DNA from 2 places in the Bacillus sp. PK6-013 genome. Region 1 is predicted to be linked to the other one. Evidence: predicted binding sites of a transcription regulator. Region 1 holds the regulator's gene; the other holds the start of a gene.

The links. The regulator CtsR, encoded in region 1, represses protease genes until heat stress. The targets are predictions, from matches to a motif close to ATGGTCAATAAAGGTCAAACA.
Region 2: M1E03_RS14045 (ATP-dependent Clp protease ATP-binding subunit) is a predicted target of CtsR. The motif match lies at 6,573-6,593, and genes of this name have one in related genera.

Annotation. Positions count from the first base shown of each region.
Region 1 covers NZ_CP096417.1:4,178,469-4,193,808, forward strand. The annotation lists gene clpC (ATP-dependent protease ATP-binding subunit ClpC) at 1-965, opposite strand, end outside; gene M1E03_RS21035 (protein arginine kinase) at 962-2,053, opposite strand; gene M1E03_RS21040 (UvrB/UvrC motif-containing protein) at 2,053-2,607, opposite strand; gene M1E03_RS21045 (CtsR family transcriptional regulator) at 2,622-3,086, opposite strand; rRNA gene rrf (5S ribosomal RNA) at 3,262-3,377, opposite strand; rRNA gene M1E03_RS21055 (23S ribosomal RNA) at 3,510-6,439, opposite strand; rRNA gene M1E03_RS21060 (16S ribosomal RNA) at 6,610-8,158, opposite strand; tRNA gene M1E03_RS21065 (tRNA-Ala) at 8,313-8,388, opposite strand; tRNA gene M1E03_RS21070 (tRNA-Pro) at 8,395-8,471, opposite strand; tRNA gene M1E03_RS21075 (tRNA-Arg) at 8,482-8,558, opposite strand; tRNA gene M1E03_RS21080 (tRNA-Leu) at 8,568-8,653, opposite strand; tRNA gene M1E03_RS21085 (tRNA-Gly) at 8,663-8,737, opposite strand; tRNA gene M1E03_RS21090 (tRNA-Leu) at 8,753-8,835, opposite strand; tRNA gene M1E03_RS21095 (tRNA-Lys) at 8,842-8,917, opposite strand; tRNA gene M1E03_RS21100 (tRNA-Thr) at 8,953-9,028, opposite strand; tRNA gene M1E03_RS21105 (tRNA-Val) at 9,050-9,125, opposite strand; rRNA gene rrf (5S ribosomal RNA) at 9,146-9,261, opposite strand; rRNA gene M1E03_RS21115 (23S ribosomal RNA) at 9,394-12,323, opposite strand; rRNA gene M1E03_RS21120 (16S ribosomal RNA) at 12,494-14,042, opposite strand; gene lysS (lysine--tRNA ligase) at 14,339-15,340, opposite strand, start outside.
Region 2 covers NZ_CP096417.1:2,773,273-2,788,612, reverse strand. The annotation lists gene M1E03_RS14070 (aspartyl-phosphate phosphatase Spo0E family protein) at 152-394, shown strand; gene M1E03_RS14065 (PAS domain-containing sensor histidine kinase) at 453-1,964, opposite strand; gene M1E03_RS14060 (MarR family winged helix-turn-helix transcriptional regulator) at 2,202-2,657, shown strand; gene motB (flagellar motor protein MotB) at 2,681-3,460, opposite strand; gene motA (flagellar motor stator protein MotA) at 3,453-4,256, opposite strand; gene M1E03_RS14045 (ATP-dependent Clp protease ATP-binding subunit) at 4,455-6,551, opposite strand; gene M1E03_RS14040 (YkvI family membrane protein) at 6,772-7,809, shown strand; PreQ1 riboswitch class I at 7,891-7,935, shown strand; gene queC (7-cyano-7-deazaguanine synthase QueC) at 8,074-8,733, shown strand; gene queD (6-carboxytetrahydropterin synthase QueD) at 8,736-9,176, shown strand; gene queE (7-carboxy-7-deazaguanine synthase QueE) at 9,169-9,900, shown strand; gene queF (preQ(1) synthase) at 9,922-10,419, shown strand; gene M1E03_RS14015 (hypothetical protein) at 10,681-10,860, opposite strand; gene M1E03_RS14010 (hypothetical protein) at 10,885-11,454, opposite strand; partial or broken gene M1E03_RS14005 (hypothetical protein) at 11,634-11,805, opposite strand; gene M1E03_RS14000 (DUF3967 domain-containing protein) at 12,420-12,563, opposite strand; gene M1E03_RS13995 (DinB family protein) at 12,686-13,195, opposite strand; gene M1E03_RS13990 (DUF817 domain-containing protein) at 13,561-14,352, opposite strand; gene M1E03_RS13985 (helix-turn-helix domain-containing protein) at 14,463-14,684, opposite strand; gene M1E03_RS13980 (DUF2975 domain-containing protein) at 14,695-15,177, opposite strand.

The sequences.
Region 1 (15,340 bases):
TTGCGGTATTCATCAAGGGTTGTCGCTCCGATGCATTGCAGCTCTCCGCGCGCCAGCGACGGTTTAAGGATATTGGAGGCATCGATGGCCCCTTCCGCTCCCCCGGCTCCGATGAGAGTATGCAGCTCATCGATAAAGAGGATGATATTTCCCGCTTGACGAATTTCGTCCATCACTTTTTTCAGGCGGTCTTCAAATTCACCGCGGTATTTCGTACCAGCAACAACCGTTCCCATATCAAGCGTCATAACTCGCTTATCGCGGAGAATCTCCGGTACTTCGTTATTGATGATCTGCTGGGCGAGGCCTTCGGCAATCGCTGTCTTACCGACACCGGGCTCCCCGATTAACACAGGGTTGTTTTTCGTTCTGCGGCTCAGCACTTCAATTACGCGCTGAATTTCTTTGCTTCTGCCGATTACGGGGTCAAGGCTGTCTTCTTTTGCAATCGCCGTGAGATCCCTGGCAAGACTGTCTAAGGTTGGTGTGTTGGCATTGCTGTTGGCGCCTGAAGCAGCGCCACCGCTCTCATTGCTGCCCAACAGCTGCAATACTTGCTGTCTCGCTTTGTTTAAGCTGACGCCTAAATTATTCAGCACCCTTGCCGCAACACCTTCCCCTTCTCGGATTAAGCCGAGGAGGATGTGTTCAGTTCCAACGTAGGAGTGACCAAGCTTTCTTGCTTCATCCATCGCCAGTTCAGTCACTTTTTTGGCTCTCGGTGTGTAATGGATCGATTGTGACATCTCTTGCCCTCGGCCAATGAGGCTTTCAACTTCTTTTTGAATCTTGTCAGGGCTGAGTCCCAATGCCTGCAGCGCCTTTGCAGCAATCCCTTCTCCCTCGCGGACAAGGCCGAGGAGAATATGTTCTGTTCCAATGTTATTATGGCCCAGACGCAGAGCTTCTTCTTGAGCAAGCGCCAATACTTTTTGTGCTCTTTCTGTGAATCTTCCAAACATCATATCGTTTCATCCTCCTGTCTATTGCCGTTGTTTTCTAATTTCAGACGCTCCCTGATAAGAGCAGCCCGCCTGATGTCCCTCTCGTTTGGCCTTAAGACTCCTCCTGAATATTGCTGGAGAAATCCAGGCTGCGTGAGGATCATCAGCTCATTAAGTATATTGCTGGAAAGACCTTTTATTATCCCCAGGTCAATTCCAAGACGAACGTCTGAAAGACATCTTGCTGTTTCTTTCGATTCGATCATCCGGCAATTGGACAGTACGCCGTAAGATCTGTAGACGCGGTCTTCAAGCTCGATTTGCGAAGTCTGATAAAGCGCCTTTCTTGCTGAACGCTCTTGTTCGATCAACTGAGCAACGACGCTGTTCAGATCTTCGACAATGTCGTGTTCCGATTTACCGAGGGTAATTTGGTTGGAAATTTGAAAGATATTCCCTAATGCTTCGCTGCCTTCACCGTAAATTCCTCTAACAACAAGCCCCAATTGATTAATTGCCGGAATAATTCTGTTTATTTGCCTAGTTAACACTAAAGCAGGAAGGTGCATCATGACAGAAGCTCTAAGCCCGGTTCCGACATTTGTAGGACAGCTGGTTAAGTAGCCTCTTTGTTCTGAAAAAGCATAGTCAATCCGTTCTTCAATCCAATCGTCCACCTGATTTGCTGCTTTTAATGCTTCTGAAAGCTGAAATCCCGGGAACAGACATTGAATGCGAATATGATCTTCCTCATTCAGCATAATACTCACTTCTTCATTTTCAGAAAGAAGGCATGCGCCAAAGGAAGCTTCCGTCAAATGCGGACTGATCAGATGTTTTTCTACAAGAACCCTTTTTTCCAAAGGCTGCACCTGATCCATTTTCACAAGCTCAAATTTCCCAATACCTGGCACTTCATAGCCTGTGAATTGTTCTTCAAACAATGTAATAATCGCTGAAGCCTCTTCGTTTGAAAAAAGCGTTGGAAAACGAACTTTATCCAAGTTGCGAGCAAGACGGATCCGGCTGCTAAGCACGATGTCACTTTCAGGGCCTTCCTGCCGCATCCAATTGCTTAAAGCATTCTGAATAAAATGCTGCAGTGACATCAGTCCTCCTCCTCCTTGTTTGCATTCAGGTTTTGTTCAAGCGACCTGATCTGGTCTCTAATGTTGGCTGCTTTTTCAAATTCCTCCTGCTGAATTAATTCTTTCAGCTCTTTTTTCAATGCTTCAATTTGTCTTCTTACATGCAGGTTACCGCCGATCCGCTTTGGTATTTTACCGGCATGGACCGTGTTCCCGCTGTGAACTTTCCTTAAAACCGGAGTGATATAGGAATGGAAGGTTTTATAACATTCCGAACATCCAAATCGGCCTGTTTTTCGAAATTCCGGGAATGTCATATTGCATTTTTTGCATCTCAGAACCTGGTCCGGCTGTTGAAAAAGCTGAGCCTCGCTGCTGTTAGTAAAAGACGAGTCAAAATTCAGCAGTCCGGATAACAAATTATGGATGGAAAATCCGCCACTTTCATTCATAGAATATGACTCACTGTTTTCTTTCGCACATTGTTCACAGATATGCATTTCTTTTTTTTCGCCATTAATGACTTTCGTAAAGTGAAAAGTTGCTGGTCTTTCTTTACACTCTTGACATATCACGCTTCTCACCCGCTTTACTTAAATTTAAGTGACGTAAGCATGGCTTTCATCATTCTTGCTCTTAATTCGTCTCGTTCAGGCAAATCAATATATAATACAGAACGATCCATGACACTCACCATCAATTTTGCTTCACTTTTTGTAATGACACCATTTTCTAAAAGCCTTAAAATGATATCGTCTGAAGCAGCCTGGGAGAGCCTTGTATAGATATGATTCATAATGTTGTCAATCAAATCAATTTTATCGTTCATTTTAATTTTAATAATTCGGATATAACCGCCGCCGCCTCTTTTGCTTTCGACGATGTATCCGCGCTCACTCGTAAAACGCGTATTGATCACGTAATTGATCTGAGAAGGAACACACTGAAATTTATCGGCTATTTCGCTCCGTTTAATCTCTAATATTTCTTTCCCGTTCTGTTCTAATATTTGTTTCAAATACTGTTCGATTATGTCAGAAATATTTTTCCCCACTCAGCCCCCTCCTTCACTTGACTTTGACTATATTTGACTTTAACTTTACTATAAGTGGTTTTCGCTTTTTTTTCAACTAATTGCTCTTCGTCCTTTATTATTTCCACTTTTGGCTATCGTAAAACCTTAGGGAACAAGAAAAAAGACCAGCTGATATCAGCTGGTCTTTTTAAGTGCTTGGCGGCGTCCTACTCTCACAGGGGGAAGCCCCCAACTACCATCGGCGCTGAAGAGCTTAACTTCCGTGTTCGGTATGGGAACGGGTGTGACCTCTTCGCTATCGCCACCAAACTATTGCCTTCAGGATGAAGGTACTGGGCGTTCCTCACAGGATGTGAGGGCCTTTAGCCGAGTTTCCTTGCCTTTGGCTTTTGAGAGGCATTCTCTCAAAACTAGATAACGGTCAGACGATTCACAAACATTTAGGTTAAGTCCTCGATCGATTAGTATCTGTCAGCTCCATGTGTCGCCACACTTCCACCTCAGACCTATCAACCTGATCATCTTTCAGGGATCTTACTTCCTTGCGGAATGGGAAATCTCATCTTGAGGGGGGCTTCATGCTTAGATGCTTTCAGCACTTATCCCGTCCGCACATAGCTACCCAGCGATGCCCTTGGCAGAACAACTGGTACACCAGCGGTGCGTCCATCCCGGTCCTCTCGTACTAAGGACAGCTCCTCTCAAATTTCCTGCGCCCGCGACGGATAGGGACCGAACTGTCTCACGACGTTCTGAACCCAGCTCGCGTACCGCTTTAATGGGCGAACAGCCCAACCCTTGGGACCGACTACAGCCCCAGGATGCGATGAGCCGACATCGAGGTGCCAAACCTCCCCGTCGATGTGGACTCTTGGGGGAGATAAGCCTGTTATCCCCGGGGTAGCTTTTATCCGTTGAGCGATGGCCCTTCCATGCGGAACCACCGGATCACTAAGCCCGACTTTCGTCCCTGCTCGACTTGTAGGTCTCGCAGTCAAGCTCCCTTGTGCCTTTACACTCTGCGAATGATTTCCAACCATTCTGAGGGAACCTTTGGGCGCCTCCGTTACCTTTTAGGAGGCGACCGCCCCAGTCAAACTGCCCACCTGACACTGTCTCCCCGCCCGATAAGGGCGGCGGGTTAGAAGGTCAATACAGCCAGGGTAGTATCCCACCGATGCCTCCACCGAAGCTGGCGCTCCGGTTTCCAAGGCTCCTACCTATCCTGTACAAGCTGTACCAACATTCAATATCAGGCTGCAGTAAAGCTCCACGGGGTCTTTCCGTCCTGTCGCGGGTAACCTGCATCTTCACAGGTACTATAATTTCACCGAGTCTCTCGTTGAGACAGTGCCCAGATCGTTGCGCCTTTCGTGCGGGTCGGAACTTACCCGACAAGGAATTTCGCTACCTTAGGACCGTTATAGTTACGGCCGCCGTTTACTGGGGCTTCAATTCGCACCTTCGCTTACGCTAAGCGCTCCTCTTAACCTTCCAGCACCGGGCAGGCGTCAGCCCCTATACTTCGCCTTACGGCTTCGCAGAGACCTGTGTTTTTGCTAAACAGTCGCCTGGGCCTATTCACTGCGGCTCTCTCGGGCTTGCACCCTAACAGAGCACCCCTTCTCCCGAAGTTACGGGGTCATTTTGCCGAGTTCCTTAACGAGAGTTCTCTCGATCACCTTAGGATTCTCTCCTCGCCTACCTGTGTCGGTTTGCGGTACGGGCACCTCTCACCTCGCTAGAGGCTTTTCTTGGCAGTGTGGAATCAGGAACTTCGCTACTATATTTCGCTCGCCATCACAGCTCAGCCTTACGGGAAACGGATTTGCCTATTTCCCAGCCTAACTGCTTGGACGCGGATATCCAATACCGCGCTTACCCTATCCTCCTGCGTCCCCCCATTGCTCAAATGGTGAGGAGGTGGTACAGGAATATCAACCTGTTGTCCATCGCCTACGCCTTTCGGCCTCGGCTTAGGTCCCGACTAACCCTGAGCGGACGAGCCTTCCTCAGGAAACCTTAGGCATTCGGTGGAGGGGATTCTCACCCCTCTTTCGCTACTCATACCGGCATTCTCACTTCTAAGCGCTCCACGAGTCCTTCCGGTCTCGCTTCACAGCCCTTAGAACGCTCTCCTACCACTGTTCGTAAGAACAGTCCGCAGCTTCGGTGATACGTTTAGCCCCGGTACATTTTCGGCGCAGAGTCACTCGACCAGTGAGCTATTACGCACTCTTTAAATGATGGCTGCTTCTAAGCCAACATCCTGGTTGTCTAAGCAACTCCACATCCTTTTCCACTTAACGTATACTTTGGGACCTTAGCTGGCGGTCTGGGCTGTTTCCCTTTCGACTACGGATCTTATCACTCGCAGTCTGACTCCCAAGGATAAGTCTTTGGCATTCGGAGTTTGACTGAATTCGGTAACCCGGTAGGGGCCCCTAGTCCAATCAGTGCTCTACCTCCAAGACTCTTACCTTGAGGCTAGCCCTAAAGCTATTTCGGAGAGAACCAGCTATCTCCAGGTTCGATTGGCATTTCACCCCTACCCACACCTCATCCCCGCACTTTTCAACGTGCGTGGGTTCGGGCCTCCATTCAGTGTTACCTGAACTTCACCCTGGACATGGGTAGATCACCTGGTTTCGGGTCTACGACCACGTACTCATGCGCCCTATTCAGACTCGCTTTCGCTGCGGCTCCGTCTTTTCAAACTTAACCTTGCACGGGATCGTAACTCGCCGGTTCATTCTACAAAAGGCACGCCATCACCCGTTAACGGGCTCTGACTACTTGTAGGCACACGGTTTCAGGATCTCTTTCACTCCCCTTCCGGGGTGCTTTTCACCTTTCCCTCACGGTACTGGTTCACTATCGGTCACTAGGGAGTATTTAGCCTTGGGAGATGGTCCTCCCGGATTCCGACGGAATTTCACGTGTTCCGCCGTACTCAGGATCCACTCAGGAGAGAACGAAATTTTGACTACAGGGCTGTTACCTCCTATGGCGGGCCTTTCCAGACCTCTTCATCTACCTCGTTCCTTTGTAACTCCGTACAGAGTGTCCTACAACCCCAAGAGGCAAGCCTCTTGGTTTGGGCTGTTCCCGTTTCGCTCGCCGCTACTCAGGGAATCGCATTTGCTTTCTCTTCCTCCGGGTACTTAGATGTTTCAGTTCCCCGGGTCTGCCTTCTCATATCCTATGAATTCAGATATGGATACTGCTCCATTACGAGCAGTGGGTTTCCCCATTCGGAAATCTCCGGATCAAAGCTTGCTTACAGCTCCCCGAAGCATATCGGTGTTCGTCCCGTCCTTCATCGGCTCCTAGTGCCAAGGCATCCACCGTGCGCCCTTTCTAACTTAACCGTTAAAAAGAATCACTACGTGATATCTTGCTTACTAATTGAATGTGATGTCTACTGTTATCTAGTTTTCAAAGAACACGCTTTGAAGGAATGATCCTTCAAAACTAAACAAGATCTAAACGCACCTGTCTATAAGACCGCAAGGTCTTATATTCCGTATAATATCCTTAGAAAGGAGGTGATCCAGCCGCACCTTCCGATACGGCTACCTTGTTACGACTTCACCCCAATCATCTGTCCCACCTTCGGCGGCTGGCTCCAAAAGGTTACCTCACCGACTTCGGGTGTTACAAACTCTCGTGGTGTGACGGGCGGTGTGTACAAGGCCCGGGAACGTATTCACCGCGGCATGCTGATCCGCGATTACTAGCGATTCCAGCTTCACGCAGTCGAGTTGCAGACTGCGATCCGAACTGAGAACAGATTTGTGGGATTGGCTTAGCCTCGCGGCTTCGCTGCCCTTTGTTCTGCCCATTGTAGCACGTGTGTAGCCCAGGTCATAAGGGGCATGATGATTTGACGTCATCCCCACCTTCCTCCGGTTTGTCACCGGCAGTCACCTTAGAGTGCCCAACTGAATGCTGGCAACTAAGATCAAGGGTTGCGCTCGTTGCGGGACTTAACCCAACATCTCACGACACGAGCTGACGACAACCATGCACCACCTGTCACTCTGCCCCCGAAGGGGAAGCCCTATCTCTAGGGTTGTCAGAGGATGTCAAGACCTGGTAAGGTTCTTCGCGTTGCTTCGAATTAAACCACATGCTCCACCGCTTGTGCGGGCCCCCGTCAATTCCTTTGAGTTTCAGTCTTGCGACCGTACTCCCCAGGCGGAGTGCTTAATGCGTTTGCTGCAGCACTAAAGGGCGGAAACCCTCTAACACTTAGCACTCATCGTTTACGGCGTGGACTACCAGGGTATCTAATCCTGTTCGCTCCCCACGCTTTCGCGCCTCAGCGTCAGTTACAGACCAGAGAGTCGCCTTCGCCACTGGTGTTCCTCCACATCTCTACGCATTTCACCGCTACACGTGGAATTCCACTCTCCTCTTCTGCACTCAAGTTCCCCAGTTTCCAATGACCCTCCCCGGTTGAGCCGGGGGCTTTCACATCAGACTTAAGAAACCGCCTGCGCGCGCTTTACGCCCAATAATTCCGGACAACGCTTGCCACCTACGTATTACCGCGGCTGCTGGCACGTAGTTAGCCGTGGCTTTCTGGTTAGGTACCGTCAAGGTACCGCCCTATTCGAACGGTACTTGTTCTTCCCTAACAACAGAGTTTTACGATCCGAAAACCTTCATCACTCACGCGGCGTTGCTCCGTCAGACTTTCGTCCATTGCGGAAGATTCCCTACTGCTGCCTCCCGTAGGAGTCTGGGCCGTGTCTCAGTCCCAGTGTGGCCGATCACCCTCTCAGGTCGGCTACGCATCGTCGCCTTGGTGAGCCGTTACCTCACCAACTAGCTAATGCGCCGCGGGTCCATCTGTAAGTGGTAGCCGAAGCCACCTTTTATAATTGAACCATGCGGTTCAATCAAGCATCCGGTATTAGCCCCGGTTTCCCGGAGTTATCCCAGTCTTACAGGCAGGTTACCCACGTGTTACTCACCCGTCCGCCGCTGACATCAGGGAGCAAGCTCCCATCTGTCCGCTCGACTTGCATGTATTAGGCACGCCGCCAGCGTTCGTCCTGAGCCAGGATCAAACTCTCCATGAAGTTTGATAATGACTACGCACATTCGCATGTGCGATTTATTTAATGAATTAACAGGTACGTTTTGTCTTGTTTAGTTTTCAAAGATCATTATTAAAGCAACTCTATTATTATATCTCTTTTAAGATAAATAGTCAAGTGCTTTTTTGAAAATAAATGGTGGAGCCTAGCGGGATCGAACCGCTGACCTCCTGCGTGCAAAGCAGGCGCTCTCCCAGCTGAGCTAAGGCCCCAAAGAATGGTCGGGAAGACAGGATTCGAACCTGCGACCCCATGGTCCCAAACCATGTGCTCTACCAAGCTGAGCTACTTCCCGTTACACATAATGGCGCGCCCGAGAGGAGTCGAACCCCTAACCTTTTGATCCGTAGTCAAACGCTCTATCCAATTGAGCTACGGGCGCATATGTCAATGCCGAGGGCCGGACTTGAACCGGCACGGTAGTCACCTACCGCAGGATTTTAAGTCCTGTGTGTCTGCCAATTCCACCACCCCGGCGTGGATGGTTGGAGCGGAAGACGGGATTCGAACCCGCGACCCCCACCTTGGCAAGGTGGTGTTCTACCACTGAACTACTTCCGCAAATCTTTTTTATAATGCGGGTGAAGGGACTCGAACCCCCACGCCGTAAAGACACTAGATCCTAAGTCTAGCGCGTCTGCCAATTCCGCCACACCCGCATAAAATGGTGAGCCATGAAGGACTCGAACCTTCGACCCTCTGATTAAAAGTCAGATGCTCTACCAACTGAGCTAATGGCTCTTTAAAAGAGACTTAAATATTATATCATAAAAAAGTGGTGCCGGCAAGAGGACTTGAACCCCCAACCTACTGATTACAAGTCAGTTGCTCTACCAATTGAGCTACACCGGCTTAATCAACAAAATATTATAATGGTGGAGGATGACGGGATCGAACCGCCGACCCTCTGCTTGTAAGGCAGATGCTCTCCCAGCTGAGCTAATCCTCCGTTTGCACTTGCGTGCAACAGCTTGGCGGCGTCCTACTCTCACAGGGGGAAGCCCCCAACTACCATCGGCGCTGAAGAGCTTAACTTCCGTGTTCGGTATGGGAACGGGTGTGACCTCTTCGCTATCGCCACCAAACTATTGCCTTCAGGATGAAGGTACTGGGCGTTCCTCACAGGATGTGAGGGCCTTTAGCCGAGTTTCCTTGCCTTTGGCTTTTGAGAGGCATTCTCTCAAAACTAGATAACGGTCAGACGATTCACAAACATTTAGGTTAAGTCCTCGATCGATTAGTATCTGTCAGCTCCATGTGTCGCCACACTTCCACCTCAGACCTATCAACCTGATCATCTTTCAGGGATCTTACTTCCTTGCGGAATGGGAAATCTCATCTTGAGGGGGGCTTCATGCTTAGATGCTTTCAGCACTTATCCCGTCCGCACATAGCTACCCAGCGATGCCCTTGGCAGAACAACTGGTACACCAGCGGTGCGTCCATCCCGGTCCTCTCGTACTAAGGACAGCTCCTCTCAAATTTCCTGCGCCCGCGACGGATAGGGACCGAACTGTCTCACGACGTTCTGAACCCAGCTCGCGTACCGCTTTAATGGGCGAACAGCCCAACCCTTGGGACCGACTACAGCCCCAGGATGCGATGAGCCGACATCGAGGTGCCAAACCTCCCCGTCGATGTGGACTCTTGGGGGAGATAAGCCTGTTATCCCCGGGGTAGCTTTTATCCGTTGAGCGATGGCCCTTCCATGCGGAACCACCGGATCACTAAGCCCGACTTTCGTCCCTGCTCGACTTGTAGGTCTCGCAGTCAAGCTCCCTTGTGCCTTTACACTCTGCGAATGATTTCCAACCATTCTGAGGGAACCTTTGGGCGCCTCCGTTACCTTTTAGGAGGCGACCGCCCCAGTCAAACTGCCCACCTGACACTGTCTCCCCGCCCGATAAGGGCGGCGGGTTAGAAGGTCAATACAGCCAGGGTAGTATCCCACCGATGCCTCCACCGAAGCTGGCGCTCCGGTTTCCAAGGCTCCTACCTATCCTGTACAAGCTGTACCAACATTCAATATCAGGCTGCAGTAAAGCTCCACGGGGTCTTTCCGTCCTGTCGCGGGTAACCTGCATCTTCACAGGTACTATAATTTCACCGAGTCTCTCGTTGAGACAGTGCCCAGATCGTTGCGCCTTTCGTGCGGGTCGGAACTTACCCGACAAGGAATTTCGCTACCTTAGGACCGTTATAGTTACGGCCGCCGTTTACTGGGGCTTCAATTCGCACCTTCGCTTACGCTAAGCGCTCCTCTTAACCTTCCAGCACCGGGCAGGCGTCAGCCCCTATACTTCGCCTTACGGCTTCGCAGAGACCTGTGTTTTTGCTAAACAGTCGCCTGGGCCTATTCACTGCGGCTCTCTCGGGCTTGCACCCTAACAGAGCACCCCTTCTCCCGAAGTTACGGGGTCATTTTGCCGAGTTCCTTAACGAGAGTTCTCTCGATCACCTTAGGATTCTCTCCTCGCCTACCTGTGTCGGTTTGCGGTACGGGCACCTCTCACCTCGCTAGAGGCTTTTCTTGGCAGTGTGGAATCAGGAACTTCGCTACTATATTTCGCTCGCCATCACAGCTCAGCCTTACGGGAAACGGATTTGCCTATTTCCCAGCCTAACTGCTTGGACGCGGATATCCAATACCGCGCTTACCCTATCCTCCTGCGTCCCCCCATTGCTCAAATGGTGAGGAGGTGGTACAGGAATATCAACCTGTTGTCCATCGCCTACGCCTTTCGGCCTCGGCTTAGGTCCCGACTAACCCTGAGCGGACGAGCCTTCCTCAGGAAACCTTAGGCATTCGGTGGAGGGGATTCTCACCCCTCTTTCGCTACTCATACCGGCATTCTCACTTCTAAGCGCTCCACGAGTCCTTCCGGTCTCGCTTCACAGCCCTTAGAACGCTCTCCTACCACTGTTCGTAAGAACAGTCCGCAGCTTCGGTGATACGTTTAGCCCCGGTACATTTTCGGCGCAGAGTCACTCGACCAGTGAGCTATTACGCACTCTTTAAATGATGGCTGCTTCTAAGCCAACATCCTGGTTGTCTAAGCAACTCCACATCCTTTTCCACTTAACGTATACTTTGGGACCTTAGCTGGCGGTCTGGGCTGTTTCCCTTTCGACTACGGATCTTATCACTCGCAGTCTGACTCCCAAGGATAAGTCTTTGGCATTCGGAGTTTGACTGAATTCGGTAACCCGGTAGGGGCCCCTAGTCCAATCAGTGCTCTACCTCCAAGACTCTTACCTTGAGGCTAGCCCTAAAGCTATTTCGGAGAGAACCAGCTATCTCCAGGTTCGATTGGCATTTCACCCCTACCCACACCTCATCCCCGCACTTTTCAACGTGCGTGGGTTCGGGCCTCCATTCAGTGTTACCTGAACTTCACCCTGGACATGGGTAGATCACCTGGTTTCGGGTCTACGACCACGTACTCATGCGCCCTATTCAGACTCGCTTTCGCTGCGGCTCCGTCTTTTCAAACTTAACCTTGCACGGGATCGTAACTCGCCGGTTCATTCTACAAAAGGCACGCCATCACCCGTTAACGGGCTCTGACTACTTGTAGGCACACGGTTTCAGGATCTCTTTCACTCCCCTTCCGGGGTGCTTTTCACCTTTCCCTCACGGTACTGGTTCACTATCGGTCACTAGGGAGTATTTAGCCTTGGGAGATGGTCCTCCCGGATTCCGACGGAATTTCACGTGTTCCGCCGTACTCAGGATCCACTCAGGAGAGAACGAAATTTTGACTACAGGGCTGTTACCTCCTATGGCGGGCCTTTCCAGACCTCTTCATCTACCTCGTTCCTTTGTAACTCCGTACAGAGTGTCCTACAACCCCAAGAGGCAAGCCTCTTGGTTTGGGCTGTTCCCGTTTCGCTCGCCGCTACTCAGGGAATCGCATTTGCTTTCTCTTCCTCCGGGTACTTAGATGTTTCAGTTCCCCGGGTCTGCCTTCTCATATCCTATGAATTCAGATATGGATACTGCTCCATTACGAGCAGTGGGTTTCCCCATTCGGAAATCTCCGGATCAAAGCTTGCTTACAGCTCCCCGAAGCATATCGGTGTTCGTCCCGTCCTTCATCGGCTCCTAGTGCCAAGGCATCCACCGTGCGCCCTTTCTAACTTAACCGTTAAAAAGAATCACTACGTGATATCTTGCTTACTAATTGAATGTGATGTCTACTGTTATCTAGTTTTCAAAGAACACGCTTTGAAGGAATGATCCTTCAAAACTAAACAAGATCTAAACGCACCTGTCTATAAGACCGCAAGGTCTTATATTCCGTATAATATCCTTAGAAAGGAGGTGATCCAGCCGCACCTTCCGATACGGCTACCTTGTTACGACTTCACCCCAATCATCTGTCCCACCTTCGGCGGCTGGCTCCAAAAGGTTACCTCACCGACTTCGGGTGTTACAAACTCTCGTGGTGTGACGGGCGGTGTGTACAAGGCCCGGGAACGTATTCACCGCGGCATGCTGATCCGCGATTACTAGCGATTCCAGCTTCACGCAGTCGAGTTGCAGACTGCGATCCGAACTGAGAACAGATTTGTGGGATTGGCTTAGCCTCGCGGCTTCGCTGCCCTTTGTTCTGCCCATTGTAGCACGTGTGTAGCCCAGGTCATAAGGGGCATGATGATTTGACGTCATCCCCACCTTCCTCCGGTTTGTCACCGGCAGTCACCTTAGAGTGCCCAACTGAATGCTGGCAACTAAGATCAAGGGTTGCGCTCGTTGCGGGACTTAACCCAACATCTCACGACACGAGCTGACGACAACCATGCACCACCTGTCACTCTGCCCCCGAAGGGGAAGCCCTATCTCTAGGGTTGTCAGAGGATGTCAAGACCTGGTAAGGTTCTTCGCGTTGCTTCGAATTAAACCACATGCTCCACCGCTTGTGCGGGCCCCCGTCAATTCCTTTGAGTTTCAGTCTTGCGACCGTACTCCCCAGGCGGAGTGCTTAATGCGTTTGCTGCAGCACTAAAGGGCGGAAACCCTCTAACACTTAGCACTCATCGTTTACGGCGTGGACTACCAGGGTATCTAATCCTGTTCGCTCCCCACGCTTTCGCGCCTCAGCGTCAGTTACAGACCAGAGAGTCGCCTTCGCCACTGGTGTTCCTCCACATCTCTACGCATTTCACCGCTACACGTGGAATTCCACTCTCCTCTTCTGCACTCAAGTTCCCCAGTTTCCAATGACCCTCCCCGGTTGAGCCGGGGGCTTTCACATCAGACTTAAGAAACCGCCTGCGCGCGCTTTACGCCCAATAATTCCGGACAACGCTTGCCACCTACGTATTACCGCGGCTGCTGGCACGTAGTTAGCCGTGGCTTTCTGGTTAGGTACCGTCAAGGTACCGCCCTATTCGAACGGTACTTGTTCTTCCCTAACAACAGAGTTTTACGATCCGAAAACCTTCATCACTCACGCGGCGTTGCTCCGTCAGACTTTCGTCCATTGCGGAAGATTCCCTACTGCTGCCTCCCGTAGGAGTCTGGGCCGTGTCTCAGTCCCAGTGTGGCCGATCACCCTCTCAGGTCGGCTACGCATCGTTGCCTTGGTGAGCCGTTACCTCACCAACTAGCTAATGCGCCGCGGGTCCATCTGTAAGTGGTAGCCGAAGCCACCTTTTATAATTGAACCATGCGGTTCAATCAAGCATCCGGTATTAGCCCCGGTTTCCCGGAGTTATCCCAGTCTTACAGGCAGGTTACCCACGTGTTACTCACCCGTCCGCCGCTAACATCAGGGAGCAAGCTCCCATCTGTCCGCTCGACTTGCATGTATTAGGCACGCCGCCAGCGTTCGTCCTGAGCCAGGATCAAACTCTCCATGAAGTTTGATAATGACTACGCACATTCGCATGTACGATTTATTTAATGAATTAACAGGTACGTTTTGTCTTGTTTAGTTTTCAAAGATCATTATTAAAGCGACTTTTATATTATATCCAATCTCGGATATTAAGTCAAGAACTTTTTTTAAGTTCTTTTTTTCTTTCGCCGCCGTTTTGCGGCAACGAATAATAATATACCACCGTATTTATGATTGTGCAATACTTTTTTGAGAAAAAATTTAATTTGTTTTAAATGCGCAGCAGCCGCTTGTTACACGGCTGCTGCCCAAACGTCATTTAACGATGTCTCATTTGCGGGAATAGTAAAACGTCCCTGATTGAAGGAGAATTCGTCAAAAGCATAATCAGTCTGTCAATGCCGATTCCAAGACCGCCGGTAGGAGGCATTCCGTACTCCAGTGCTTCGACAAAGTCTTCATCCATCATATGCGCTTCATCGTTTCCTTCTTCACGTTCTTTTAATTGAGCTTCAAAGCGTTCTTTTTGGTCGATAGGATCATTTAATTCAGTAAATGCATTCGCGTGTTCACGGCCGACGATAAACAGCTCAAAACGGTCTGTAAATCGAGGGTCTTCAGGGTTTTTCTTAGCAAGCGGAGAAATCTCCACAGGGTGTCCGTATATAAAAGTAGGCTGAATCAACGTTTCTTCAACTTTTTGCTCGAAGAACTCATTAATGATATGTCCTACTGACATGCTTTCAGAAATTTCAATTCCGTGTTCTTTCGCGAATGTTCTTGCTTCTTCTACCGATATTTCTTTCCAGAAGTCTACACCGGTGGCTTCTTTAACAGCATCGACCATATGAAGTCTCTTCCATTCAGGCTTGAGGTCAACTTCATAATCTCCGTATTGAACGGTTGTAGTGCCAAGCACTTCTTGTGCAATATGAGCGATAAGGTTTTCCGTCAAGCTCATAATATCTTTATAGTCAGCATAAGCTTCGTAAAGTTCAATCATTGTAAATTCAGGATTGTGCCGTGTGGAAACTCCTTCATTTCTGAATACACGTCCGATTTCATAGACTTTTTCCAATCCGCCGACAATCAGCCTTTTCAAATGGAGCTCGATAGCGATCCTCATGTAAAGCGGCATATCAAGCGCATTATGATGCGTAATGAACGGACGGGCAGACGCTCCGCCCGGAATCGCGTGCATCGTAGGCGTCTCAACTTCTAAGTATCCGTGGTCATCTAAGTATCTTCTCATCGATTGAATGATTTTGCTGCGCGTAATAAACGTATTTTTGCTTTCCGGGTTTACGATCAAGTCCAAATA
Region 2 (15,340 bases), 1.4 Mb from region 1:
TACACCTTTAATTCCACAATTCTATTATACTCGATTTCAAAATAATTTTTTGAGAAATAGGTTTACAAAATAAGTATAATCTGTAATAATGCTCAAGTACGCAAAATCTGGATGGTTCTAAGAAACGATATGTCGGTAAGGGGTGAAGCGTATGCAAAATTATGTTGAAAAAGAAGCATTGCTCGTTTCCATCAGCAAGAAGCGGCAAATGATGGTTGAAGCCGCTGAAATCTATGGATTTACAGGGGATGAAACGATCAGGCGGAGCCAGGAGCTGGATCAATTAATTTATGAATATCAAAAACTGTCTATGAATGAAAATGCGTCGGACCATCTGCTGCAGGATTTTTTAGGCTGCATCGACTGTCTGACCGTTGAAAAATATACGGCATAGTGACTGAACGAAAAAGAGCTGCCGTGAAAGGCAGGCTCTTTGCAGGAACGGGGAAGCCTCAGTCAACCTGTTCCTTTGAAGTCGGCAGCGTAATCGTTACAGTCGTTCCTTTATGCTGTTCGCTTTCGATCTGAATGGTTCCCCCGTACATGGAAATGATGCGCTTGCACACGACAAGGCCGAGTCCGGTTCCCTTTTCCTTTGACGTGACAAAAGGCTGGAAAATACTCTCCATCATTTCTTTTGGAATGCCTTCTCCGATATCCTTCACAATAATTTGCGCCTTCTCTTGATGATGTTCGATTTGAATGAGCAGCTTTCCGCCGTTTTTCATCGATTCAAGAGCATTTTTGGCGACGTTCAAGACAACCTGCTTAATATGATCTTTTTTACAATACACATAAGCCGGGTCTTCTCCACAGTCTTGAAATTCCACTTCCACATTATATAAATTTGCCTCAGAATGAATAATCGGCATGATTTCGTCAATCATTTCATTCATGGCGTTAAGCTGCCACTGCTCTGCCGTCGGCTTTCCGAGCACGAGAAACTCGCTGACAATCTGGTTGATCCTCCGGATTTCCTGGTCGATGATTGAGAAATACATTTGATCTTCTTTTGATTGATATTTTTTTTGCAGGAGCTGGATAAAGCCGCTGATACCTGTCAGCGGGTTTCTGATTTCATGAGCGGTGCTCGCTGCCAGGGTGCCGATTAATTCGAGCTTCTGGGCTTCATTTTGGGCGCGCTCCTGCTTGGTCCGCCGCTTCAGCAGCACATACTGGAGCATGAGGAACATAATATTCAGCAGAATGAAAATACTTAAAAATGACAGCAGAAGACTGTGAACGATTTCATCAAGCTGGACCGGTTCCGGATAAACTTCAAGCTTCCAGTCGATCTGATCCAAAAAAGCATCGACGGTGCCGCCGTCCGGCTTCTCAGGAGGAGAATGGCCTGCTGTAAAGACAATCTGATTCTTCTGGTTGAGAATTTTGATATAAAGCTCAGGGCTCAGGACGTTCATGATATTTTTCAGATAATCGACGCGGATCGAAGCCAGCAGAAAATTTGTCGTTCTGCCTTCGCTGTCATAGACAGGAGTAAAAATATTCAGCTCCAGCCTGTCCGACACTGTATGTATATCGTCTGTGATCACGGATTTCTTTGATTTTTCCGCTTTTTGCAGAATGTTCTTGTATGAAACCTTCTTTTTTTCTTTGACGGGAGACGTGCTCACCATGACATCGCCGTCTTTATTTAAAAGGTATAAAGCCGAAAAACGCGGTTCTTTTTTATACGTTTCCGTCAGGATTCGTTTGATATGCTGCTCATTAACAGGGTGGTTGAGGGCCGTGGCAAGGGAGCTGAGCCTTGCTTCTGTTTCGCCGATCAGGTAGTTGATTTGGTTGCGGTGAATATTGAGCATGAGAGTCGCAGTCTGACGGTGCTTTTCAGTGATATTTTCTCGTTCTTGTTCGTATACAAAAAAGCTTATAATGAAGGCGGGGATCATCACCAAGATCAAATAAAGCCTGACTTTCTTCCATAGATTTTTCAAATTGCGCATATTTTTACTCTCTCCCAATCGATACAGGAATAGGGGTATTATATCACTAGTGAGAGCCGATTTATAGAAAAGATAACCAATACCGTGAAAATAGGACACAATACCGGGGAATTTCCGGATATATCTATTTGATGTTCGATTCCTACTCATCATAACATGGTTTGAATGTTAACAGTTGACATTTTCCTCATAGTTTATTAATGTTTTCCTGTAGTTGTTTCTTTGGAGATGAGAGATATGAGTAATAGAGAACAGGAACAGTCCTTGAAATTATTTATTGTATTATCTCGAGCGTACAGATCCATTAATGATCATATGAATAAACATATTCATCATCATGGTCTGAATCCAACCGAGTTTGCCGTTTTAGAACTCCTCTATCATAAAGGGGATCAGCCCCTTCAACAAATAGGGGATAAGATTCTACTGGCGAGCGGGAGTATTACATATGTGGTTGACAAGCTTGAGCAAAAGGAGCTGATCGCGAGAAGAGCCTGTGCGACCGACCGCAGGGTGACCTATGCGCAAATTACAGATAAAGGCACCAAGCTCCTGGAGAAGATTTTTCCGGGTCATGCAGAAGAGCTTCACCACATGATCAGCGTGTTAAGCGATGAGGAGAAAGAAGCCTGCATCGAAATGCTGAAAAAAGTCGGACTGAACGCAAGAAATATTTATAAGGGCAAAGAATAAGGAAGCTGCCAAAAGGCAGCTTCCTATTCTTTTTTATTCAAGTTTTCCTGGCCGATCGGCAGGATGAGGATTTCAACGCGTCTGTTTTTCCTTCTTCCTTCTTCGGTGTCATTTGAAGCGATCGGTTTAAATTCTCCGTAGCCTTTCGCGCTGAATATCTTGGCGTCAAGCTTGGGATTTTCGATTAAAAGCCCCATGAAATTGACTGCCCGCATCACGCTTAAATGCCAATTTGATTTAAATTGAGAATTTCGAATCGGCACATTGTCCGTATGTCCGCTGATTACGATATTGCGGGGCGGATTCAAGACGAGAAGGTCGGATACTTCCTTGGCCAGCGGAATGTCCTGCTGGCGGATCTCCGCTTTTCCGGAATCAAAAAAGATATTATCCTCGATGGAAAGGAGGAGGCCTTCGTCTGTCAGCTTCGTATTGACCTGTTTTTCAAGACTTTTCTCTTTAATAAACCGGTTGACCTGCTCCTGAATTTTTTTCAGCGACTGCTTGTCTTTTTCTTTTTGATCTTGAGAGAGATCTTTTGCTTGGTCAGGGCTTTTTCCATCTTCGGTTGTGCTCGTTTTCGGCTCGGTGAAGCTGGAATAATCCATCATTCCTGTTCCGCCGGTAAATACGGCATTGAATGATTTAGACAGCATATCGAACTTCTTGGCGTCGATTGAGCTCATGGCAAACAGTACGATGAACAAGGCCAAAAGCAGTGTCAGCAGGTCGGCATATGGGATGAGCCAAGACTCATCCACGTGTTCTTCATGGTCTTTTTTGTGCTTCTTTTTTCTAGCCATTGCTGCTGTCTCCTTTGTCTCCTTCTGGGATGACGATGCTGGAGCGTTCGCTTGGAGAGACATACATCAAAAGCTTTTGTTCAATGACTTTTGGCGCTTGGCCTTCCAAGATCGAAAGGATGCCTTCAATCATGACTTCGCGGACTTTGACTTCCTGTTTGGATTTCCGCTTTAATTTATTGGCAAAAGGATGCCATAGTACATATCCGGTGAAGATCCCGAGAAGGGTCGCGACAAAAGCGGCGCTGATCGCATGTCCAAGCGCTTCAGTGTCGCTCATATCCGCAAGCGCTGCGATCAGTCCGACAACAGCGCCCAAAACGCCGAGTGTCGGCGCGTATGTGCCCGCCTGGGTAAAAATGCCCGCTCCGACTTGATGTCTTTCTTCCATTGCTTCAACTTCTTCAGTTAAAACGTCCCTGATAAATTCGGCACTTTGGCCGTCTACTGCCATGCTCATGCCGTTTTTCAAAAATTCATCATCGATCTCATTCAAATTTGCTTCCAAAGCGAGAAGTCCTTCACGTCTTGCGATTTGTGCCCACTCGGAAAACATCGGGATCAATTCGTTGATTTCGATCATCTTCTTCTCTTTGAACAAGATGCCGAAGAGTTTGGGAACCTTTTTGATCTCGCGGATTGGAAAAGCGATCACAACTGCTGCGATTGTACCGACAAGGATGATCAGCCATGCCGCGGGATTGACGAGAACGGAAGGGCTGACACCTTTCATGACCATGCCGACACCTACTCCGATGATAGCTAAGATGATTCCAATTAACGATGTTTTGTCCATTTTTTCACCAATTCCTTTAACTAACTTTTCTATCGTTAATATCGGTGTTGCGTGATAGGAACTTTAGGGTGTTTCTTAAATTGTTTCAAAATCATGGTGAAAAGGGACTTTAGGGTTATTTAATGTTAAAAAATAGAATTTTTGTGATTCTTACGTTGTATGTAAAGCGGCCTCCGCAATTGGAGGCCGTTATGTGTGTTATGCGGTTGGTTTCACCAAGATTTCATCGTTTTCAACGATAACCGCAAAACCGTTGATGTGTTCTTCTTCAAGCAGCAGATCGGTCATTTGATCTTCGACTGCTGTTTGAATGGTTCGTCTTAATGGGCGGGCGCCGAAGGCCGGATGGTATCCGATTTCAGCAATTTTTTCTTTTGCTTCATCTGAAACTTCAAGCGTCATGTTTTGCTCTTTTAACGTTCCTTCAAGCTCTTCCAGCAAGAGAGTGACGATCTTGACCAGATCTTCTTTTTCGAGCGGCTGGAACTCGATGATGCTGTCAAATCTGTTCAGGAATTCCGGCTTAAAGTAGCTGCTTAGGGAATCGATCATTGATTGTTCGCCCATTACTTGTTCTTCCCGGTTAAAACCGACGGTTGTCCGCTTTTCAGATACTCCGGCATTGCTTGTCATAATGATGACGGTATCTTTAAAGCTGACCGTCCGTCCCTGGCTGTCTGTCAGACGTCCGTCTTCCATGATTTGCAGGAACATGTGCTGAACATCGGGATGGGCTTTTTCGATTTCATCAAGCAAAACGATGCTGTACGGGTTCCTCCGGACTTTTTCGGTGAGCTGTCCGGCTTCTTCGTGGCCGACATATCCAGGAGGTGAACCGATCAGCTTCGATACGGCGTGTTTTTCCATGTATTCGCTCATATCGAGGCGGATGACGGCATCCTTCGTGCCGAACAGTTCTTCCGCAAGCCTTTTAGAAAGTTCTGTTTTACCGACACCTGTCGGGCCGACGAACAGGAATGAACCGACTGGCCTGTTTTTTGATTTCAGGCCGGCGCGGCTTCTTTTGACGGCTTTTGCCACTTTTTTTACGGCTTCTTTTTGACCGATCACGCGGCTTGAAAGGTTTGCTTCAAGCTCTTTCATTTTCTTCTGATCGTCGTGCTGAAGCTTGCCGACCGGAATGCCGGTTTTTTGTTCGATGATCGCTTGAATGTCTTCCGCTTTAACGGTTGCCCGTTTTTCTTCCGCATGGTTTTCCATTTTTTTGTGCAGTGCTTCTTCTTCATCGCGGAGCTTTGCTGCAAGCTCATAGTTTTCTTCCTGCAGCGCTTTAGCTTTTTCCGTTTCGATTTCTTTCAGGCGTTGGGAAGCTTGTTCACCGCTGACCGTGTCGATTTTCAAGTTCGCTTTTGAACCGGCTTCATCCAAAAGGTCGATCGCCTTATCGGGAAGATGACGGTCCTGAATATAGCGGCTAGACAGAACGACGCAGGCTTTGATCGCTTCATCCGTGTAAGTTACATCATGATACGCTTCGTATTTTTCTTTCAGCCCGTTTAAAATCGCCGCGGTCTGCTCAATTGTCGGTTCATGCACCATGATCGGCTGGAAGCGCCGCTCTAATGCTGCATCTTTTTCGATTTGGCGATATTCTTTCAACGTCGTCGCGCCGATGACTTGCAGTTCACCTCTGGCAAGCGCAGGTTTTAAAATGTTGCCGGCGTCCATGGAGCCTTCGGCAGAGCCTGCTCCGACAAGAAGGTGAATTTCGTCAATAAACAAGACCGCGTTTTTGCGTTCTTTCAGCTCTTTCATCAGCTGTTTCATTCTTTCTTCAAATTGTCCTCTGATGCCGGTGTTTGCTACGAGGGAAGCGACATCAAGCAGGTAGAGTTCTTTGTTTTTCAATTTATTTGGAACATCGCCTTCGGCGATTTTGAGAGCAAGTCCTTCAGCAACGGCTGTTTTACCAACGCCCGGTTCACCGATTAAGACAGGGTTGTTTTTATTTCTGCGGTTTAAGATCTCGATTACACGGGCCACTTCATCATCGCGGCCGATCACCGGATCGAGCAAGCCTGTCTTTGCGGCATTCGTTAAGTTGACGGCAAGTTCATCGAGCAAGCCTTTTTTGGCAGCGGTTTGCGTCTGCGCTTGTGATGGCTGGCTGAAGAAAGAACCTCCTCCGCCAAAAAAATGATTTCCTGAAAACATAGAAGGCTGAGTCAGCTCTTTATAGCAGTCTTCACATAAATCCATTTGCTTTTTTGTAAAGTTGATTTGCATGTTCAGGCGAATCGTCGCCTCATTTTTTTGACAATGTTGACAACGCATTTGCCAAAACCCCCTTTATTGAATTTGACCTTTTTTGACCAATTGACTTTGAAAAAATGGTCTGTAGTTTGACCATTTCTGACTATTAGTATACATTGACCTTCTTTGACTTTCAAGTTCTATGCTTTTTCCTTTTTGTTCCTGAATGAGAAGTTGTCCTTCTTTTTAAAGGACATGGCTCATATGGTGTAGAAAGGGAATTCGTTTACGGAGGAGTCGTATGAGTCAATCACATGGATCAGCCTTTCAGCTGGCATTTGTTTATGTAGGAACGGTCGTCGGAGCCGGATTTGCAACTGGAAGAGAAATCGTCGAGTTTTTTTTAAGATTCGGCTGGCCGGGGTTAGCCGGAATTTTGATCAGCGGACTGATGTTTACATTTCTCGGCGCAAAAATGATGCTGATTGCGGTCAGAATCAATGCCAAATCTTATCAGGAGCTGAATCAATATTTATTCGGCCATACGCTCGGGAAATTTGTCAATGTCTTCATGCTCGTGATTTTGCTCGGCGTGACGTCTGTCATGCTGTCTGGAGCGGGGGCGATATTTGAGGAACAGCTCGGCTTTTCAAACCAAGCGGGGATGATTGCGACGATTGCCTTGAGTCTGTTTGTCATGATGAAGGGCGTTAAAGGGATATTCGGCGTCAATGTCATTGTCGTTCCGCTGCTGCTTCTGTTCACAGTCATCGTCCTGTTCGATTCGTTTATTTTCAGAGGGCCGGAGATCCACAATTTGGCGGCATTCTCGGCGGCAAAACCCGATTGGATTTTATCCGCTGTTTCGTACGGCGCTTTTAATTTGTCGCTCGCACAGGCGGTTCTCGTGCCGATCGCTTCTGAACTGAAATCTGAACGGCTCATTATAAAAGGAGCATTAATCGGAGGGTGTCTGCTTACCCTTGTGTTGATCGCGAGCTTTCTGTCTCTTTCAACATTGCCTGATGTCCTGTTATACGAAGTTCCGATGGCACAGGTTGTATTCATTGTCCAACATTCTGTCCATATCATCTATCTGTTTATCATTTTCGGGGAAGTCTTCACATCGGTCATCGGCAATTTATATGGTCTTGAAAAGCAGATTAATGAATATCTTCATATGAAAAGCCTGTATGTATTTATGTTCATCCTGCTGACAATCTACTTGACGGGACAAATCGGCTACGGAAAACTGATATCGACCATTTATCCTTTGTTCGGCCAGCTGAGCCTCGTCTTTATATTCTTTTTGATCGTCAAAAGGGTGCCTGAGCGTTGAATGGCAGGCATTGCACTTGGCGAAACATGCGATTTGTGATAAGATGGCGAAGGAAAATTGAAACAAAATCCGCTTGAAACTGCGGGAGAGGTTCTAGCAAAACCCTCTATAAAAAACTAAGGAAAGCTGTATCCTTGGGGTATGGCCTTTTTTATTGTTTTTTTGCTAGAACACTTTTCTCACAGAGAAAGGTGTTTTTTCGTTTAGATATCAGTGAATCTCTTCTTTTATGAAATACTGACGAAAAGCGGAGAAGGAGGAATTATGAAACAGGAAAAAGCGATCGTCGTATTCAGCGGCGGTCAGGACAGTACGACTTGCCTTTTGTGGGCGCTTCGGCAATTTCAGGAGGTGGAAGCGGTCACCTTCCAATATAATCAGCGGCACCGAGAGGAAATCGAAGTCGCGAAAAAGATCGCTGAAAAGCTTGGCGTCAAGCATCACCTTCTTGATATGGAACTGTTAAATCAGCTCGCGCCGAATGCTTTGACAAGGGATGATATCGAGATTGAGGCGAAAGAAGGCGAACTTCCGTCCACTTTTGTTCCGGGACGCAACCTCGTGTTTTTATCGTTCGCTTCGATCCTCGCCTACCAGGTCGGCGCGCGGCACATCATAACAGGTGTATGCGAGACGGATTTCAGCGGCTATCCGGATTGCCGGGATGAGTTCGTCAAATCCTGCAATGTCACTGTCAACTTGGCGATGGAGCGCCCGTTTGTCATCCACACGCCGCTGATGTGGCTGAACAAGGCGGAAACGTGGGAGCTCGCCGATGAGCTTGATGCGCTTGATTTCGTGAAAAACGAGACGCTGACGTGCTACAACGGAATCATTGCCGACGGCTGCGGCGAATGCCCGGCCTGCAAGCTTCGGGCGAATGGCTACAATGAATATATGAAAATGAAAAAGGAGCGAGCTTAACAGTGCTTACACAAATTTACCCGCAACCAAGCCATCCTTACTCTTTTGAACTAAATAAAGATATGCAGATGTCAGCCGCGCATTTTATTCCGAGAGAGGATGCGGGCGCATGCAGCAGAGTCCACGGCCATACGTATACAATCAATATCACGATTGCCGGGGATGAATTGAATGAATCAGGATTTCTTGTCAACTTCAGCACCATTAAAAAATTGATCCACGGGGAATACGATCATACGCTTTTAAATGACCATCAGGAATTTTCGGGTGAAAGCGCGGATCGGATCCCTTCGACAGAAGTGGTGGCGAAAACGATTTACGATAAAACAGAGGCTTATTTGAAAGATCTCAAAAACCGTCCGCATTGCGTTCAGGTGTTTGTCAGGGAAACGCCGACAAGCTATGTCGTCTACCGTCCGAAATCGGGTGTTCACAATGGCTAAGCCGATTCCCGTACTTGAAATTTTCGGTCCGACGGTTCAGGGAGAGGGGATGGTCATCGGGCAAAAAACGATGTTTGTCAGAACAGCCGGCTGCGACTATTCGTGCAGCTGGTGCGATTCAGCTTTTACCTGGGACGGTTCGGCGAAAAAAGACATCAAATGGATGACCGCGGAAGAAGTATACGAATCTCTTAAAGACATCGGCGGAAACGCCTTCTCGCACGTTACGATTTCAGGAGGCAACCCGGCGCTTTTAAAACAGCTGGACGGACTGATTTCCCTTTTAAAAGAAAACGGTATACGGACAGCGCTTGAGACGCAAGGGACGTTTTATCAAGACTGGTTTGCCGGAATCGATGATTTAACAATTTCGCCAAAGCCGCCGAGCTCCAATATGAAAACCGATTTTAACAAGCTTGATCATATTGTTGAAAAACTGAAAGAGCACGGCCGGGCGGCAGCGGCAAGTTTGAAGGTCGTCATATTCACGGCGGAAGACCTTCAATTTGCAAAGCAAGTTCACCAGCGTTATCCTGATGTCCCGTTCTTTCTCCAAGTCGGAAATGACGACGTTCATACAGAAGACCAAGTGCGGCTCGTCGAACGGCTGCTTCAAAAGTATGAACAGCTGGTAGAAGCGGTCACGCGCGACCCTGAATTGAACCGCGTCCGCGTTCTCCCGCAGCTCCACACCCTGATCTGGGGTAACAAACGAGGCGTTTGATTGAAGAAAGGAAGATGAATGATGACCACAAGAAAAGATTCAGAACTCGAAGGCGTAACCCTTCTTGGAAATCAAGGCACCAATTATTTGTTTGACTATTCTCCGGAAGTGCTTGAGTCTTTCCCGAATAAACACGAAAACAGGGACTACTTCGTGAAATTCAACTGCCCTGAATTCACATCCCTGTGCCCGAAAACCGGACAGCCCGATTTTGCCACGATCTATATCAGCTACATCCCTGATAAAAAAATGGTAGAAAGCAAGTCTTTGAAACTGTATCTCTTCAGTTTCCGAAATCACGGCGATTTTCACGAAGACTGCATGAACATCATCATGAACGATTTAATTGAGCTGATGGATCCGCGCTACATCGAAGTCTGGGGCAAATTCACCCCGAGAGGCGGAATCTCGATCGACCCGTACACAAACTACGGCAAGCCCGGTACAAAGTATGAAAAAATGGCCGAGTATCGGATGATGAATCATGATCTGTATCCGGAGACGATTGATAATCGGTAAGAGGTGCAGGAGAAGTGAGGGTTTGTGATCGATGTGTGACTGGAGTGACCTCGTCTTTATAGACGGGGTTATTTTTTTAGAAGTTGATTTATCACTTTTAACGGCGTGGGCATAATATGACACGCAATTCATATTGTGAAAAAGATGTAATCTCAGCTCGCCTCGTTAACGTCTTCGTTCGCTGGTTCGCCTCTAACTACGCAACCTTTATCGTTCGTATAAACGAAAAAGGGCGCCGTAATTGGCGCCTGTCTTTTATTTTCATGCTGATTTTTCTTTTCTAAGGACTTTGTCTAAGATAAATGAGAAGAGCGCTAACAGTAAGGACATTACCACCATATCGATAATAGTCACGCCTGTGTCTTTTTTTATAACAAAAAACAAAATCAATTGCAGCACCAAAGTAATTATAAAGAATGACCCGTATTTAGCCATATTCATGTGATAACATCCCCTTTGTTCTCTTTATTTTCCGATGCACCGCACACTAAACCATGCAAGACTTCCGGCTAATCCAAGGACGCCACCGCGGATTGCATTTTTCCCGACAATCTTGATTATCTCAGTCGCGGCTTTTTTCCAAAGTTTCTTTTTAAGCATCTTTTCCAGGCCGCCGCCAATAAATCCTAAGCCGGTAAAATCAATGATTTTTTCTTTAAGACATCCCCACCATGAAGCCGTTTGAAATTGACTAGAATTAGCTTGGGGATCGGGAACGCCTTTTAAATCCTCCGCAGTTAGCTCCTCTCCATTAACAAGTTTAACAAATGCTTCCACTGTAGCAACGGACGATTGACCGAATTTTTCCGCGACCATATCCTTATTGATGACGAACTTTCCGTCAACTTCTGAGGAGGCTTCCCCAAAAATGAACTTTAAGTCCTCGGCTATTTGTTGCGTTTCCATTTCTTCCTCAATTGTCAACGTGTCTAGTTGAATTTGTGAGTCTGTCTTAGCTTGCGCTTCGGAAGTAAAAGGCGCTAAACATGTGCCAAACATACAAGCAACAGTCGTTGTTATGACGAGTTTTTTCATCTTCGCATCTCCCTTTCATTTGTTTGAATATGTAGTTGATAGATTAATTGTACCAATATAAGGAAAAGGCTATCATGAGGCTTGCATAATGTTATAAAATAGGGAAAAGTTAGTGTGATGTGAATGGGATGATGTCTTGTAAATAAAAAAGACGCCGGAAAACCAGTGTCTTAGAGATTTTATATGCTTTTTTTCATACCGCACTGACGGCACTCGCGTAGGAAAACGCCGTCCTTCGCCGAAATTTAAACAGCGTATAATCGCAGTTATCGCAGCCCCCGTAATGGCGTCAGGATACTCTTTATAATCGTAAACAATCGTCGTATCATAGCCTCTTGTTTCGTAAACCATTCGGCCTCAACCTCCGACTATTAGAATGCGGCAATAGTGCGTTCAATTCAACGCCATTCATGGAACGAAGGAATCCGCAGTAATCCGTTTTCAGTCTTGACCCGGTGTTTGACGCGGCACCCAATCGGCTCAATATAAACGTACTTCTCCGTTTCTTCGACGTCTTTTCTCTCAGCGTGTAGCTTCCGCCGCGCATCCTAAGGCATAAACTCCATAACGCCGGCATACTCTGGCCGTCCATGTCGAAAGAAGCAGCGCATTGTCTTCCTTGCGCAATCCCTTGTCGCGTGTTTTAACTTTTATTTTATACATTCGAATGAATAATCTAAATTAAGAGTCCCTAATTCTACAGTGGGATTCTCTCCTGAATTAAAGCAATTTTGAGAGAGAGTTTGTATTTCTTTATTATTGAAAAAGCTTTTAGAAAAAATTAAAGACGCTGATATCACGAGTGTGAAAGGAATTATTATAGATATCCGAGGTAAATTTGTTAACTTCTTTAATTTCATTCAGATAGTTATCCTTCCATTATGAGAGTTTTTCTCTTATTATCACTTTTTTGTTTTAAAGTTTCACCCCATATTTTCACTAGTTCATTCAATAAACAAGGAAGATCATTTCCAGAATTGCCACCACTTTTTCTTGCGGACGGCGGCCAGCATTTTTTGTGTTTCCTGGGATGCACGAAGGGATTTCATCAGCATTTCGTCTCTTTCCTTCTGCCGTTTCTCAAAAAGTTCAATGCGTTCCAGCATCATTTTATTGAATTCCTCTTGTTGTTTGACAAATTGAGATAAGGCGTGATCTATTTTCAGGCCGTCCAGCATATCTTTTAGTCCACACAGTGGCCTGAACGTAACAGATACGCAGTTGTTATCTATTATTGATCTATAGAAAATTCTTTTTCAGGCAGTCCCAAAATATCTGTATTATTAGGAATATAACCAAGCAACCGTAACATTGCTACAATTTGCCCCTTATGATGAAACTCATGCGTAATAGAATGGACTAGTAATTGGTGTGGTGTTTTTTTTACGATTCCACTGCCCGCTTTCCAAGAAGGCTCTTTTTCGATAAAATTATCAAATTTCTCAGTGAATTGTTCAAACACAGTATCCACATATATATCAGCCTGTTGAAAATAACGTTGAATATCTTCTATCTGCATATTATGGAGTGCTTCCTTTGTTATGAGTGGTGAAGTTGTTTTTGAAAGCACAAAAGAACCCAGCCAAGCATGATAACAACCAGCCACATGAACTAAAGAATCTCTTATACTTTGAAAACCAAATCCAAACTCTTTTGTAAAATCATTTTTATTCAATACTTTACACTGGTCTAGTAAAATCTGTCTTGTTTGTTTCACCCAATCATATTCGTGTTTTTCCATCACTATCCCACCCCTTAAAAACAATAAATATCAAAATATTCTTCTAATTATACACAAAGGTGTACCATCATTAAATGCTTGATTTAATCGAACTTTAATGCAGGCAAATCAAGGCGCTCTATTTTGAGGGGGAAAAGATACATAATAATGATACATAGCCAAGTGCGACCGATAAAATGAAGAAATTGAAGAGTTTAAAACTGCGAAAATACATATGGGAAATCATTGAAGAAAACATGACGGTATATACATCCCGACAAATAATAAGATAATGAGCTAAGAATGCAGAGACCAAGATTGCGAATACTAAAAATAGACGCCAACTATGGCGTCATAAGCTCCTTGATACCCTTTAAAATAAAGAGTTATAAAAATTGACCGGCATCCACTCTAGTGGAATCTTTCTCCTTAACCAGTTTTAATGTGGCCACGATTAGAAAGCTGACAATCACTAGTAAGAGCCATGAACTCACTTTTCCTAGATGAACGAGACTCCACGCGCTGGTTTGGTTTGGATATGTCCAGGCTCCAAAAAACGTTGCGATATTTTCGGCTATCCATATAAAAAATCCGATGAGCACAAAAGAAAGTGCGAGCGGCATACGGTAACGAATTCCATTAACCTCGTATATGACCCATGATTTCCAAAAGACAATTACTACAAGTCCAGATAACCAAAAGCGGACGTCAATCCAATAATGATGGAGGAAAAAATTCAAATAAATCGCAGCGGCAAGAGGTACAACGACGAAAAACGGCGGCCACTTAACCAGTTCAACCTTAAGCCTCCTCCACGCCTGGCAAAGATAACTGGCGACACTTGCATACATAAAGCCGCTATATAAAGGCACTCCAAAGATTTTGGAATAACCTTCCTCTGGATAAGACCAGGAGCCCATTTGCACCTTGAAAAGTTCAAGAGCTAGTCCAATAAGGTGGAACAATGTGATCACCTTTAGTTCATCCCGTGTTTCAAGCCCGGAATACACCATCCACCACTGCATGAGAAGGCAGATGATGAGCAGCCAGTCATACCGCGGCAGGAAGGGAAGAGGAATGATTTGTGTAATTGCCAAAGAGGCAAAAATAACGACAGGAAATAAACATGACAAGGACTGCTCCCAACCAAAACGAACGAGTTGATTTAGTGCTCTCATCATGTGTGCCTCCGAAGTTTTTTTCTGAATATATGCGAGGCCAGCTTAGTATTGCAGCTAAACAGATTTACGGGTATGCGCATAAGATCACCGCCGAATAGGCTAAATTTTTAATCATGGGTGTCTTCATCACTTCGGTATTCCAAAATATCTCCGGGTTGACATTCTAAAGCCTTGCAAATCGCCTCTAATGTTGATAATCGAATAGCCTTTGCCTTTCCGTTTTTTAATATAGAAAGATTCGCCATTGTGATTCCAACCCTCTCAGAAAGTTCCGTTACGCTCATTTTTCTTTTAGCAAGCATCACGTCAATATTGATAATAATTGCCATTGTTTTCACCTCAGACTGTTAAATCATTTTCTGATTTTATATCAATCGCTTCTTGCAATAGCCTTTGGAGAACAGCAGCAAAGACGGCGATAACCATTGAAGCAAAAATAAGGACCAGTCCGATTAGTATGATGCCAGGAGCGTCGTCCATCTCCGCGATGAGATAGAAGAGCGGCATGCCTGCCGCTAATAAAATACTGATGGTGATTGCACAGTATTTTATATTCTTTAAAGCCCGTACAGACAATTTCGAGAAAGCTTTATTGTGGTCAATATAGCTTAAAAGTTTAAAGGCTTGATACAGAGCAAAGTAAAAAGGTATCGCCGCTGCATACAAATCGATATAAACGAGATATTTCAGATAAGAAATATCTGGATACAAATCAGCTGCAAAATTCGCTATCTTCGGCACGAAAAATATGCACAAAGCAAGAACTGGGATTCCAATAAGAATAACAGCCATCTTTAAAAAGAGTGTTGATCCCCGTTTCATTAAAAGCACCTCACTTATTTTGTCGATTTGAATTTAACACATTATTTATCGTTTTACAATAAAAAAATATTGATAAAGGTGATTTTATTGTTGTTATGGTATGATACCTTTTTGATTTTAGACAAGCGTTTATAAAGCTATGCAAAGAAATACGTCAGCGGAG